One region of the Alteromonas sp. CI.11.F.A3 genome, then DNA from elsewhere that is predicted to be linked to it. Evidence: predicted binding sites of a transcription regulator. Region 1 holds the regulator's gene; each other region holds the start of a gene.

The links. The regulator LexA, encoded in region 1, represses DNA repair genes until DNA is damaged. The targets are predictions, from matches to a motif close to TACTGTATNNNNATACAGTA.
Region 2: uvrD (DNA helicase II) is a predicted target of LexA. The motif match lies at 2,135-2,154, and genes of this name have one in related genera.
Region 3: R1T43_RS01490 (exonuclease domain-containing protein) is a predicted target of LexA. The motif match lies at 1,274-1,293, and genes of this name have one in related genera.
Region 4: R1T43_RS16190 (LexA family protein) is a predicted target of LexA. The motif match lies at 1,034-1,053, and genes of this name have one in related genera.

What each region holds. Positions count from the first base shown of each region.
Region 1 covers NZ_CP136708.1:226,061-229,587, reverse strand. The annotation lists gene ctaD (cytochrome c oxidase subunit I) at 1-405, opposite strand, end outside; gene coxB (cytochrome c oxidase subunit II) at 415-1,527, opposite strand; gene lexA (transcriptional repressor LexA) at 2,162-2,788, opposite strand; gene R1T43_RS00970 (TonB-dependent siderophore receptor) at 2,946-3,527, opposite strand, start outside.
Region 2 covers NZ_CP136708.1:4,557,356-4,560,882, reverse strand. The annotation lists gene uvrD (DNA helicase II) at 1-2,082, opposite strand, end outside; gene cysE (serine O-acetyltransferase) at 2,421-3,239, shown strand; gene R1T43_RS19640 (HAD-IA family hydrolase) at 3,295-3,527, opposite strand, start outside.
Region 3 covers NZ_CP136708.1:335,177-338,703, forward strand. The annotation lists gene R1T43_RS01480 (flavin reductase family protein) at 238-936, opposite strand; gene R1T43_RS01485 (CPXCG motif-containing cysteine-rich protein) at 929-1,120, opposite strand; gene R1T43_RS01490 (exonuclease domain-containing protein) at 1,322-3,454, shown strand.
Region 4 covers NZ_CP136708.1:3,759,498-3,763,024, reverse strand. The annotation lists gene R1T43_RS16195 (Y-family DNA polymerase) at 1-606, opposite strand, end outside; gene R1T43_RS16190 (LexA family protein) at 606-1,019, opposite strand; gene R1T43_RS16185 (S9 family peptidase) at 1,306-3,375, shown strand.

The sequences.
Region 1 (3,527 bases):
CAGAAAGGCACCGGGTAATATCCAGAAACTCCAGTTATTCATTCGCGGCAGAGCCATATCTGGTGCACCTATCATCATAGGAATTAGCCAGTTTGCGAGCCCCGTAAAGGCTGGCATTACCGCACCAAATACCATGATAAGGCCGTGCACCGTGGTCATTTGGTTAAAGAAGTTTGGCTCAACAATTTGTAATCCAGGCTGAAATAGCTCAGCGCGGATCACCATTGCCATGGCGCCACCAATTAAAAACATGATAAAGGCGAACCATAAATACAAGGTGCCTATATCTTTGTGGTTAGTGGTAAACAACCATCGGGTTATTCCTTTTGGAATATGACTATGATGGTCATGATCTTCGTGATGCGCCGAGGTATCCGGCGCAATGACATCAGTTGCTTTACTCATTACGCACTCCTAGTTCCCATTAACGACGGCATTAACATCTTTGGCCTGCACCATATCGCCCGTGTTATTACCCCACGCATTTCGCTCGTAGGTCACCACAGCCGCAATGTCTTTCAGGCTTAACATTTTTCCGAACGCCTGCATGGCCGTTCCGGTTTTACCGTTTAACACAATATCGATATGGGCAGTTTGGTCTTCAAGAACCATCTCACTGCCTTTAAGCGCAGGAAAAACGCCAGGTAACCCTTCGCCGTTAGGCATATGGCAAGCTGCACAGGTGGCGTTATAAACCCGCTTGCCTTCATCCATAAGTTCATCCATCGACATATTCATTGACAGTAAACGTTGCTCTTCTTCTTTCGCTTGGCGAGCGGCTTCTTCTTGTTCATCCATCCACGCATCAAATTCGGCAGGCTCTTTAGCGATGACCACAACTGGCATGAAGCCATGATCTTTTCCGCAAAGCTCGGCGCACTGCCCACGATAAATACCAGGCTCGTTTACCTTTGCCCAAGACTCATTGATAAATCCGGGGTTAGCATCTTTTTTCACCGCAAAATCTGGTACCCACCACGAGTGAATAACGTCATCTGAGGTAATAAGAAAGCGCACTTTTTGCCCTGTGGGGATCACCAGTGGACGGTCGACCTCAAGCAAATAATTCGCGCCTTTCTCGAATTTGTTTTCAATTTGTTCTCGCTGAGTTGCCATTAACGAATAGAACTCAACGTCTCTGTCCATATATCGGTAATGCCACTTCCACTGAGATCCAGTTACGACAACAGTAAGATCGGGCTCACTGGTATCTTCCATCGCAATAAGGGTTTTGGCCGCAGGAATAGCCATTAGAATAAGAATAATGAAAGGGACTACGGTCCATGCAATTTCCACTTTTACATTTTCGTGGAAGTGAGCGGGTTTCGCCCCTCTGGATTTACGGTGTAAGTACATTGAGGCAAACATAACCCCAAAAACCGCAACGGCAATTGCGATACAAATAAAGAACATCAACATATGGAGGTCGTATACTTGACCACTTATGTCGGTTGCGCCTCGGCGCAAATTTATGGAAGAGCCTTCGCCCGTTGCTACATCAGCAAACAGTAGTGGCGAGGTAAGCAAAAGTGGAAGCCCGCAGAGCCACTTTGCCGCTTGTGTCGTTACTCGTTTCACTCAACACCTCCGTTATAACAGAAGCATTACGCACTGGTTGCGCTGCGCTTCTGGCAACTGATACCCGAAATCCAACTTTTAACTGAAAGACCTAGCCTTAGTTGTAAAGCAAAGTTACAGCTATTGTTATTATTTTGTTAAATACAGTATAAGAATTGCTCAATAAAACGCACAAGTCTAGTCTTTTCTAAGAAAAAACAATTACAGCGTTCAATTTTTAACCAAAAGTTGTATGTAAGAGAAATGACTCACGTCACAGCGTATGGACGCTATACGGGTAATTAGTGTGCCCGTTTGAAACGCTCATTTTGAACGAGATAGGCAAATAGAAGATGGCTATAAGTTTCTTATAATCAAAAGGTAGTCACTTAATAGTGAATGTTTTTCAAACAGAATAGATGACTGAAATAGTATTCGCTAGTACCAAAAAGGGTGACATAAATAGAAGATAAAATGTGGGAGCCAGATCTGCTGGCTTTTAAGGTATTTCTTAGGCTTAAACAAGATTATTGTACAAGCAAGGTATATTAAACATACAAAAAAGCGGCCTATAAGCCGCTTTCTTTATTAAATAGCTAAAAGGTTACATCCAGTCAGCATTTCGAATAACACCAACGGCAATCCCTTCAATGGAAAAAGGCTCTGAAGCTAAGTCGACCTTAATAGGAGAGAATTCATCATTTTCAGCATGAAGTAATACTTCGCGACCACGCTTTTCAAGGCGTTTAACGGTAACGTCTTCATCAACACGTGCTACTACCACTTGCCCATTATGGACATCCGTAGTGCGGTGCACGGCTAACAAGTCACCATCAAGTATACCTATGTCTTTCATACTCATACCGCTTACACGAAGTAAGAAGTCAGCGTGAGGCTGAAACAGAGCAGGGTCGACCTTATAGTGAGATTCAATATGCTCTTGCGCTAAAATAGGCTCGCCCGCAGCTACTCGGCCAATAAGAGGTAGCCCTTCTTCTTCAGGAGCTTCATCTTCAAGGGGGATATTTAATTTAATACCACGGGAAGTACCTGGAAGAATTTCAATGACCCCTTTTCGGGCCAATGCTTTTAAATGTTCTTCAGCGGCATTCGCAGAGCGAAAACCTAAATGACGGGCAATTTCTGCACGGGTAGGCGGCATGCCAGTTTCGAGCATGGTTGTTTTTATAAGCTCGAGAACTTCTGTTTGTCTTGCTGTGAGTGGGCGCATAAAAGACCTGTCTGTCTATACAGTTCCTGTAAGTATATACACCTAAAAGGAAATGACAAGCACAAAGCTTGACTAAGCATGATTTTTAATTAGCGCTAGCCTTAACGAAAAAAGCGGCCATGAAGGCCGCTTTGTATATCACTACTATTTGTAGTAGTTAGAACTTATATTGCAAGCTTACACGGGCATTAAGCGGCTCGCCGGTAGCAATATTATTGTCATTATGCGCTGACGGGAAATAATCTTCGTCGAATAAATTTTCCACGTTAAGCTGAATTTTAACATCTTCGCTGTAATCGTAATAAAGTGCAGCGTCTACACGAACGAAATCAGGTAATTCAACGGTGTTATTTAATGACGCGTATTGCTCTGATTGATAAATCACGCCTAATGCAACACGCCACTTGTCGTTTACTTCGTACTGGTTCCATAACGTCAGCATATGCTCTGGAAGCTGTGCTAAATCACGGTTCGCCAATGTGCCATCTACAATTCGGCCCATTTCTTCACCATCGAGGTTGCTATAACCAGCATTGATTGCCCAACGCTCTGAAAGTTTGCCCACCACCTGCACTTCAAAACCTTTGGTTTCGGTACCGGTTAAAATAGACGCTTCTGGATTGTTAGGATCTTGCGCTGTACCGTTTTCACGTTCAACTTCAAATGCCGCTGCTGTCACGCTTAGCGAGTCAGTGAGATTCCATTTAACACCAATTTCCTTATTTTCAAACTCTTCTGC
Region 2 (3,527 bases), 330 kb from region 1:
GCCTTCGTAGTTTAATACAATTCCTTCACCGAACTTGCGATGAGCCACTTTTTGGCCCAACTGAAAGCCGGTCTCTTCAAAAGAGGCATGTGATGTTGCTTGGCTGAATCGGTTATGTATCGGTCGAGAAATAGTAGACTTGAGCCTTACTTCTTCAACACAGTCAGCAGGAATTTCACGAATAAAGCGAGAAGCTGTGTGATATTTGTCTTGCCCGTATAAACGGCGGCTTTCCGCGTAAGTAATATACAGCTTTTCCATGGCGCGAGTCATGCCCACGTAACATAAGCGACGTTCCTCTTCCATTCTGCCAGGTTCATCATTGGTCATTTGGCTTGGAAACATACCTTCTTCAACACCGGCCATAAACACCATAGGAAATTCTAGGCCCTTCGCAGTATGAATGGTCATCATCTGTACGGCGTCTTGATCGGTACCTGCTTGGGTTTCACCTGCTTCTAACGAGGCGTGAGCTAAAAAGGCTGAAAGTGGCGTCATTTCTTCCGCTTCATCAGGTACCGTAAATTGTTTACAAGCGGTAACCAATTCTTCCAAGTTTTCTAAGCGCGCTTGGGCTTTTTCGCCGCGTTCGGCCTGATACATGGCGTATAAACCTGACTGCCTAATGGCCACATCGGCGTGTTTCTCTAATGGCTCGTCTACGGTAGCTTGTTCAAGCTCGGTCACTAACAGCACGAAACTTTGAAGGGCGTTAAGTGCACGGCCTTTGAGTGCGTTTTCGTTAATAAGCAGTTGGCTAGCCTGCCACATAGAGCAATTATGTGTTCTGGCGGCTTCTCGTACTTGTGAGAGGGTTTTCTCACCCATGCCGCGAGTAGGTGTGTTCACCACACGTTCAAAGGCGGCATCGTCATGAGGGTGATTCATCATGCGAAGGTAGCCAAGTGCATCTTTAATTTCTTGGCGTTCAAAGAATCGAAGGCCACCATAAATGCGGTACGGTGTACCTTGGTGAAGCAAGGCTTCTTCTAATACCCGCGACTGGGCGTTATTGCGATATAAAATCGCGGTGTCTTTTAGCGCATTGCCTTGATTCAGCCAGTCTTTAATTTTCGACACAATAAAGCGGGCTTCGTCTAACTCATTAAACCCAGCATAAACAGAAATAGGCTCGCCATCGTTGCCGTCTGTCCAAAGCTCTTTGCCTAATCGGCCGGTGTTGTTATCGATAACCGTATTGGCGGCTTTCAAGATGGTGCCAGTAGAACGGTAATTTTGTTCTAATCGAATGGTTGTGGGGTTATTAAAGTCTTTTAAGAAGTGCTGAATATTATCAACATTCGCGCCTCGCCAGCCGTAAATAGATTGGTCGTCATCGCCCACAATCATAATGTTGTTTTGATTGCCGCTACACAACATGCGTAGCCACGCGTATTGAATGTTATTGGTATCTTGGAATTCGTCCACTAATACAGCGCGGAAGCGGCGCTGGTAGTTGGCGAGTACTTCGGGGTTTTTAGCCCAAAGCTCGTGAGCACGCAACAACAACTCGGCAAAATCCACAAGCCCTGAGCGGTCGCACGCGTCTTGATACGCGGCGTAAATTTCACGCATTTTTTGTTGTGTTTGATCGTTGTGGGTTTCAATATGCTGAGGACGTAAACCTTCGTCTTTATTACCGTTGATATACCACTGAATTTGACGGGGCACCCAGTGCTTTTCGTCTAAATTCATGGCTTTTAAGATACGTTTGATTAAACGGTATTGGTCGTCTGAATCAAGAATTTGGAAGTTTTCAGGCAAATTAGCTTCTGCATGGTGGGCGCGAAGCAGCCTGTGGGCTAATCCGTGGAAAGTACCAATCCACATGCTATTAAGGCCACGGCCCATCAACGATTCTATTCGGCCACGCATTTCTTTGGCGGCCTTGTTCGTAAAGGTTACGGCCAGAATGGAAAAGGGGGCAATATTTTCCACTTCCATTAACCATGCTATGCGATGCACTAACACCCGAGTTTTACCGCTTCCTGCGCCAGCTAATATGAGGGCGTTAGAAAGAGGGGCTGCTACCGCTTCACGTTGTTTGTCGTTAAGCTCGTCAAGCAGTCGGGATACATCCATAATATGGTCAACCTAATTTGTCTAGTTTCAATGCTGCAACATTATGCCAGCTGACTGTGAATTTATACAGGCTTGTTTGATGAAGCTTAGCGGCTAGGGGGTAACTTTTGCGATGAATTTTGCCCTGTTTAGGTGATACCGGCTGTATTCAAAGGCGGGTTATCGATAAGTTGAACAATTTTCACGCTTGAAGCGTAGTCTATAGGTGTTGTTTTTAGTATGGCTCATGTACACTTCGAGCCATTAAGCTGCCTACGAGAATCTAGGCCTTTTACCATCTTGCGCCGTTTACCCGTTTTCAAACGGGGTTTGAACTTTACTTTTACAGGAACTGCCTCATGCACGCACTCTCTCCATCGACTGACTTTTGGTTATCGTTAAAAAAAGAAGCGCAAACTGTGGCAGAAAGCGAGCCGCTATTAGCAAGCTATGTTCACGCCTGTATTTCAGCCCATCATAATTTTGAGTCGTCGTTAAGCTTTATACTATCAAGCAAAATGGCTGATGAAGTGATGCCAGCTATTGCCATTCGTGAAGTGTTCGATGAGGCCTACTTGTTAGAGCCGTCGATTAGTGAGTCGGCAATGGCAGATATTAACGCGATTCGTGCTCGAGACGCGGCAGTAGATGACTTCTTAGTGCCATTGCTGCACTTTAAAGGCTTTCATGCCGTGCAAGTTCATCGTATGGCGCACTACTTGTGGTTGCATGGTAGACATCAACTCGCCTTGTTCTTACAAAGCCGTAATTCGGCTACCTTCGGCGTAGATATTCACCCTGCCGCTAAAATAGGCAAAGGCGTGATGTTCGATCACGCCACCGGTATTGTAGTGGGTGAAACTGCTGTTATAGAAGACAACGTGTCTATTTTGCAAAGCGTAACCCTTGGCGGAACCGGTAACGAGTCGGGTGACCGTCACCCTAAAATTCGCCAAGGCGTGTTAGTTGGCGCGGGTGCTAAAATTCTTGGCAATATTGAAATTGGCGAAGGGTCTAAAGTGGGCGCGGGTAGTGTTGTGCTAGACAACGTTCCACCTCACGTTACTGTAGTGGGTGTACCTGCAAAAGTAGTTGGGCGCCCGGTATGCCAGCGCCCTTGCGATTCTATGCGTCAAAACGTATTGGAAGACAACCAGCCTTATTCGCAAAAGCCTTAAGTGCTAGTACTTTAAGATTACATAGCAAAAGAGCCAGCGCTACTTACTGCATTATTTATAAGAAGTAAGCTAATTCGTCTAACGAATCTAGTGCCACGTGAGGGAGTACAGACGCTCTCTCTCGGGGTAGATGCATTTCTCGATTGCATGCAAACCACGCTGACTGAAACCCTGCATTTATTGCCCCATACACATCTTTAATAATGTTATCGCCCACGTGGAGTATGTGTTTAGGCGCTTCTCCTATAAAGCTTGCTGCTTCATCAAACATAGCCCGTGAAGGCTTCA
Region 3 (3,527 bases), 110 kb from region 1:
AATAACGATAATGATTCTTTTTTACTCAGCGCCTAAAACGCAAAAACCTGCCGCAAGGCAGGTTTTGAATAATCTAATTATACTATAACCCGTGGCGTTTGGATCTAATACAAAGCAATAAAGATTTGTTGATATAGATTAACTGTTGCCACCTGAACAACGCCTGAACAGCTAGCAAAATCAATGTTATATGGCATATACGCGCCGTTAATTTATGCGCCAGTTGCTAAACATGAATTATTTTTTAGTTATGCTCGTCTTTGTTAAAGGCTCGTTGGGTTTAGCATAAGCATATTGGGCTATCTTATGCGTACTGTGATAAGTGTCTAGCCCCGAAATGCACGAGGTTTGCAATGATTCAATATCAACATAACCATCTTCGGCGATAGCATTTTTTGGATTGGTATTTTCAAGGGCAGCGCTTGGTGCATTGCTTCGCTTAGTTATAAAGACCTCTTGAATTTCACCTATAATCATTTCGGTTTGATTACACAACGTAAAATGCTGTTCTACTTTCAAGCCCATCTTTACTGCGCTTTCTTTAACGTAAGGCGCGCTGAATGTGTCACTAAACCAGGGCGTTAGCCCAACCTCTTCGAACTCACTCACTCCATTATCGTACCGCGCAGACGTTTGATGCGCTTTGTCAGTCCAGCTCGTGTGAACATGATTTAACGTGAACACGCCTTGCTGCTTAATATTGGATAGAGAATCTCGCTGTACAGTGTGCGGACGCATAATAATGCCCAGCAATGGTGGGTTGGCCCCCACATGAACCACAGAACTAATAATCGCTAAGTTGTTGAATCGGCCATCGGTAGTGCCAAGTAAAGAGGAAGATTTAAAGCCTGATAAGCTATTTATAAAGTTGGCGCGATATCGTTGTGGCAGTGCATTGATGTCTTGCAACGAAAAGTGGGTACTACTGTCAGGCATTTTCCTGCTCCGCAATAATATTTAAGTCTTCGCCTTGTTGATAGACGCCAAGTTCAATAGGTTGGCAACATACTTGGCAATCAAGTACCTGCACCTGACCAACATCATTAACCTCGTCAATTTCTACATCATTGGCTGCCATGCAATAAGGGCAAGAGAATTCCATCGATCTCGTTAAGCTCATGATTTCCTCGTATGTGAATTACGTTGTGATAGTTATTACGAGTAAAGTAGAAAACTGGATTGACTGCCAACTTAGCATTGTGACTTAACAAACCACTACGCAAAAGCCCGTGCACCCACGCATGAAATAAAAAGGGAAAAGGTTGAATAATAGGGCTGTATAAATATACACTAATCAAGTATGCAATAGTTTGGTTTTATAATGCGAAAAGATTTGCCACCACGATATTACTTAGCCCACTTTTTTGAATTCTTAGCATTCTTTAAAGGGGCGAATGCTGCGTTGTTAAGCGATAACGCGCGTGACTTTATAGAAAGCTTTAACCAGTTAGATGCTGATAAGCAATGCATCATCGTGCGTGCGGCTAATCGTAAATATGCGGTCATTGATAGATCACAGTTTTCTTATGCAGAAATAGGGAACCCTCAGCAGCAAATTGATGAACTGATTGAAGCTAAGTGGTTCGGCGATTTGCACCATGCTTCGCTACAAGATATTGCAGGCGTACTGACTAAAGACGCGATTTTAAGGTTGTTAGGTGAATACGGTGCCACTCAAGGTTTGGCATCATTAACTAAGCCCGTGCTTGTCTCGCGCTTAGAAGCCTGTATCAATCAGCATGGCTGGCCTGAAGGGTTAAATGAACATACCTACTTAGTGTGTTTGTTTGATGCACCGCTAAAATTTTTATTATTCCTTTATTTTGGCAATACCAAAGGTAGGCTAAATCAATTCTCTATGCGCGACTTAGGCGTCATGCGTACGCGGGGCGATTCGGTGTCAGACATTACCCGTTTCGACAGTAAAGCAGATGCTGAAGCAGCCTGGTTTTATGCAAACCAATTAGAAAAGCTCCCTTTTCTTTCGTCAGCACAAGCTAATGCATTAGCCCAAGACTCCTTCCCCAACAGCGATGGCGTATCGGCTACGTTTTATCGCGATCAGTTTCTGTATGCATTAGCGTTAAAGTTACTAGGCGAGCACCGAGAACAGGCACTTCTTTTGCTATATCAAGCTCAAAGCGATAAAGCGAAAGAGAAATGGATTAGAGAAAGCTATAAAGACGGCAACATCGATAGTGTTAAGGAAGTGCTAGAACACATTATCGATTCGCCACCTTCCGATACGCTGCTGGCGTTTGCTGAAGATTTTTACGCTAGGAAATACCATAAAAAGCGCACCAGTGCAGTGACCGATATGCTAAGAAATGCAAGCCGCACTATTGATATTGATGTTAGCCAGAATCAACAGGTAGAGCGTGGCGTATTAGCCCATTATAAACGCTTGGGTATTGCTGGTTGGCGCACCGAGAACCGATTATGGCGCAGCTTGTTTGGGCTAACCTTTTGGGCACAGTTATATGAAGAAGATACGTTAGTCACTGAGTTTGACAGGCGGCCACTATCGCTTAAACAAAACAACTTTTATGCCCGTTTTGGTGGCAGTATTGAAGCCTTATTTGAACGGTTAGATAGCAAAGATAAGTTTCGCCACCACGTGCACAAAATGGCGACAGCCCACTATGGCAAAGTGAATAGCTTATTCATGTGGAGCAGCCACTTGCTTGAGCCTATCGATGCTCTTATCAAGCACGGGGAGCTTAGCGCTATCGTTAATCTGCTTCGAATGATGAGTGAAGATTTTGCCTCTTTAAGCGACGGCTTCCCTGACATTATGGTGTTTGATGAAAAGCTACGCTTTGAAGAAGTCAAAGCGCCGGGTGATCAGTTAAGACGCAATCAATTGGTGTCTATTCAGAGGTTGCAACGTGCAGGGTTTGAAGTTGCTGTTACTACGGTAAATTGGCATCGCGATCCTAACCAGCCTTATGTGGTGGTTGATATTGAAACCACAGGGGGCAACAACAGCTACAATCGAATTACTGAAATTGGCATGGTGAAAATTGTTGCGGGCGAAGTGGTGGATACTTATCAAACCTTGATCAACCCGCAGCGACGAATTCCGGCTACCATCACACGTCTTACCGGTATTTCTGATGATATGGTGGCTGATGCCCCATTATTTGTAGAAGTCGCTGAACGTATTGCTAGCTTTACCGACGAGGCGGTATTTGTGGCGCACAACGTTAATTTTGATTATGGCTTCATTAAGCAAGAATTTGCACGGTTAGAGCTTCCTTTCAAACGACCTAAGCTGTGTACAGTTCGAGAAATGCGAAAGGTGAACCCAGGGCTACCCTCATATTCATTGGCTAACCTTACTCGGCATTTCGATATTAAAATGGAGCAACATCACCGCGCGCTCTCTGACGCAAAGGCGGCTGCAGCTTTACTTGATATCATTCTAACGATGTCTGCCGAAACGATTAAATAAATGTAAGGTTAGGTAAGGCTAGGTAAGGTGAACATTTTTTCTATATTAGCGTAAAAGTAGTGTTAAATAACAA
Region 4 (3,527 bases), 1.1 Mb from region 1:
GGCATTATTAATGCCCATGGCCATCAATCGTTTTTCCAAGCGCCCACCAATACCCCATACATCTGCTACTGCCATACGGGATAATAATGCCTGCTTTTCCTGTGGCGTATTAATAACCGCTGAACCTCGAAAACCGTCTAGCTTTTTTGCAGCGTGATTAGCGGCTTTAGCAAGAGTTGGAGTAGGACCAAACCCAACACCCACGGGAAGCTTTACCTCCCGCCAAATGGTTTTTCTTATCTCATACCCTAGGGCCAGCCATTCGCTATCGTTTAGGCGTGGCGAAAAGCGCATAAAAGCTTCATCAATACTGTACTCGTGCAATTCATCACAGAATTGCGCCATCACAGAAAACATTTTTGAAGACACGTCGGCGTACAACTCATAGTTAGACGAGCACACAACAACCCCAGCTTTTTTGGCTTCCTCTTTTACCTGAAAGTAGGGAACAAACTTTTTAAATCCTAATCTTTTGGCGATAGGGCAGGCCGCGACCACACAGCCATCGTTATTACTCAAAACCATTACAGGTTTGTTTCGCAGGCTAGGGTTGTAGATTTTCTCTACTGATGCATACATGGACGTGACATCTACCAGCGCAAACACTACTCACTTCCTAATCGGTGGGAAAGTTTTTTGTGAAGCCTAATAGAGCGCGTTACCACCCCTTCTATTGAAAACTCGTCGCCTTCTTTTAAAAAGTAAGGTTTGTACAATGGGGATGAAGAACGTAAGCAGCCGTGGCGTTTGTCTACACGCTTACACACGAACTCGCCGTTTAAGGTCGCCACAATAATGCACATGTCTAAAATGTCTTCAGCCCTTGAGACAATCAGCAGGTCGCCATCGTGAATGCCATCGTCCATCATCGACTTGCCTTGCGCGTAGCCAATGAAGGTAGCAGCCGGTTTGTCGATAAGGAGGGAGTCTAGACTCAAACCTAGCTCTGTATATTCTGCTGCTGGCGATTCGAAACCAACGATGCCCGCTTGCGCTGTGATAGGAATAAATTTAAGCATACACTTCTAAAAAGTACTGGTTATTTATACAGTATTTTAGTGCGTTCTCTTTCTGCGATCAATCAAAGCAAAAAAAAACTTCGCTTTAGTGCGCCTGAAAAAGCCCTGGCAATCATCATTCGTAATGAGGACCTCTTTCAGTTACTTGTAAAGCAAGCTAGAGATAACTAATAAGCTGATTCTGTAGGGTGATTTTTAAGCTATATTTATAATGCAAATACACAAGGACCAAGAGTGTTGTAAGCGGTATTGGGCCACTTCTAAATACCAAATTTAAGGGAACTTCATGAAAAGGCTATTACACGGCGCAATAATTATTAGCGGCCTACTTTCGATAGTTGCTTGTACAAATCAGACATTACAGACCAAAAGCGCAAATGCACTCTCAACTGAACACAAAGCAGTTTCATCTTCACTAATTCCACGACAAGTTTTGCTTGGAAACCCAAGTCGCTATCAGGGAAGAATTAGCCCAGATGGTAATAAAATGAGTTTCAGAGCGCCGGTCGATGGCGTAATGAATCTCTGGGTTGCCGAACTCGGGGATATCGCCAACGCCAAGCCAATGACCCAAGATACAGGGCGCGGCATTCCCACTCATTTTTGGTCATTAGACAGTCGTCAGATTTTTTTCACTCAAGACAAAAATGGTGATGAAAACTGGCATCTCTATCGAATTGATATTGATAGTGGCGAGATAGCAGATTTAACGCCTTATGACGGGGTACAAGCCGCCCAAATGAAACAAAGCGAACATCATCAGGGTATAGTTATAGTAGGGATGAACGATCGCGATCCTAAGTGGCATGATATCTATAGCGTAAATGTGGCAACAGGTAAGCGTACGTTACTTGAGCAGAATGATGGCTATGGGTATTACGAGCTAGACAATGACTTAACGATACGCCTTGCGGTAAAGAGCGCTGCCGATGGCTCAAATCAAGTGTTTAGCAAATCGAATAATAAGTGGAGCCTGTGGTTTAGTATTCCATTTTCAGATGTACAAACCACCACAATTCTTGGCTTTGATAATGAAAATCGCGGTATATATATGCTCGATACCCGAGAGCGTAATACCGCAGCTCTTGTATATCTCCCAATAGGGCAAGATACGGTTGAAGTTATCGCCAGCGACGAAAAAGTAGATTTGTCTAATGTGTTATTTTCTCCTCGGAATCATCAACCTCTAGCGTATGCGTTAAATTATGTTCGGCCTGTCTGGTACGCTATTGACGAAACTTTTACCTCAAAGATCAGTCAATTAAACAGCCAACTTAGTGGCGCTTCCCAAGTGTTGGCACAAACATTAGATAACTCCCTCTGGACCGTATTTACCGATAACAGCAACCAGTCACCCGTTTACAAAGTATTTAATACCATAGAGGGCACATTAAACGATTTATTTATCACACAACCAGAAATCGACACTCTTCCATTATCAACTATGCACGGCGTGGTTATCCCTTCACGGGACAACTTAGACTTAGTGAGCTATTTGTCTTTGCCTTTGGCTTCTGACCCAAATCAAGACGGTATAGCTGAACATGCTTCTCCAATGGTATTACTGGTCCATGGCGGTCCTTGGGCGCGGGATGAATTTGGTTTTGGTGCTATGCCCCAATGGCTAAACAATCGAGGTTATAGCGTTTTACAAGTTAACTTTCGCGGCTCAACAGGGTTCGGTAAAGACTTTTTAAATGCTGGGAATAAGGAGTGGGCAGGCGCAATGCATGATGACTTGATCGATGCAAAAAATTGGGCGGTTTCCCGCGGTATAACAAAAACCGATGAAGTGGCTATTATGGGAGGAAGTTATGGTGGCTATGCCACATTGACCGGCCTGACATTTACACCTGAGGCCTTTAAATGCGGAGTAGACATTGTTGGCCCGTCCAACTTAGAGACCTTACTTAATTCTATTCCCCCTTACTGGGAGAGTTTTCGCCAAATATTTTACCAAGCCATTGGCGATCCTAACACTGAAGAAGGTCTAGCACTGTTAAAGTCACGCTCCCCTATCACTCATGTAGACAAAATCGTTAAACCCTTGCTTATTGGGCAAGGTGCAAACGACCCACGGGTGAAACAAGCAGAATCTGACCAAATTGTAGATGCAATGAAAGAGCGGGATATTCCAGTCACTTATGTACTTTACCCAGATGAAGGACATGGTTTTAATAAGCCGGAAAATAACCTTTCATTTTTTGCCGTTACTGAAGCCTTTTTGGGCGCTTGTTTGGGAGGCAGAATAGAGCCCATAGGCGATGATTTCAGCAACTCAAGCATAGAAGTCGTTCATGGTGCTGACTCCATACCCGGTTTAGCAGACCATTTATCCACAATAAATAACGACTAGGCCCTTTCACAAAAGAGGAGTCTTCGCTCCTCTTTTCATAAGCGCTTAATTTTACGTGCAAACTAACTAAGCTCAATACCAAAGTGAGCCATGACTTTTCCATATTGATGTAAATTTGTGCAATTTTTCTCTTGAACGAGATTCTCGTTTCG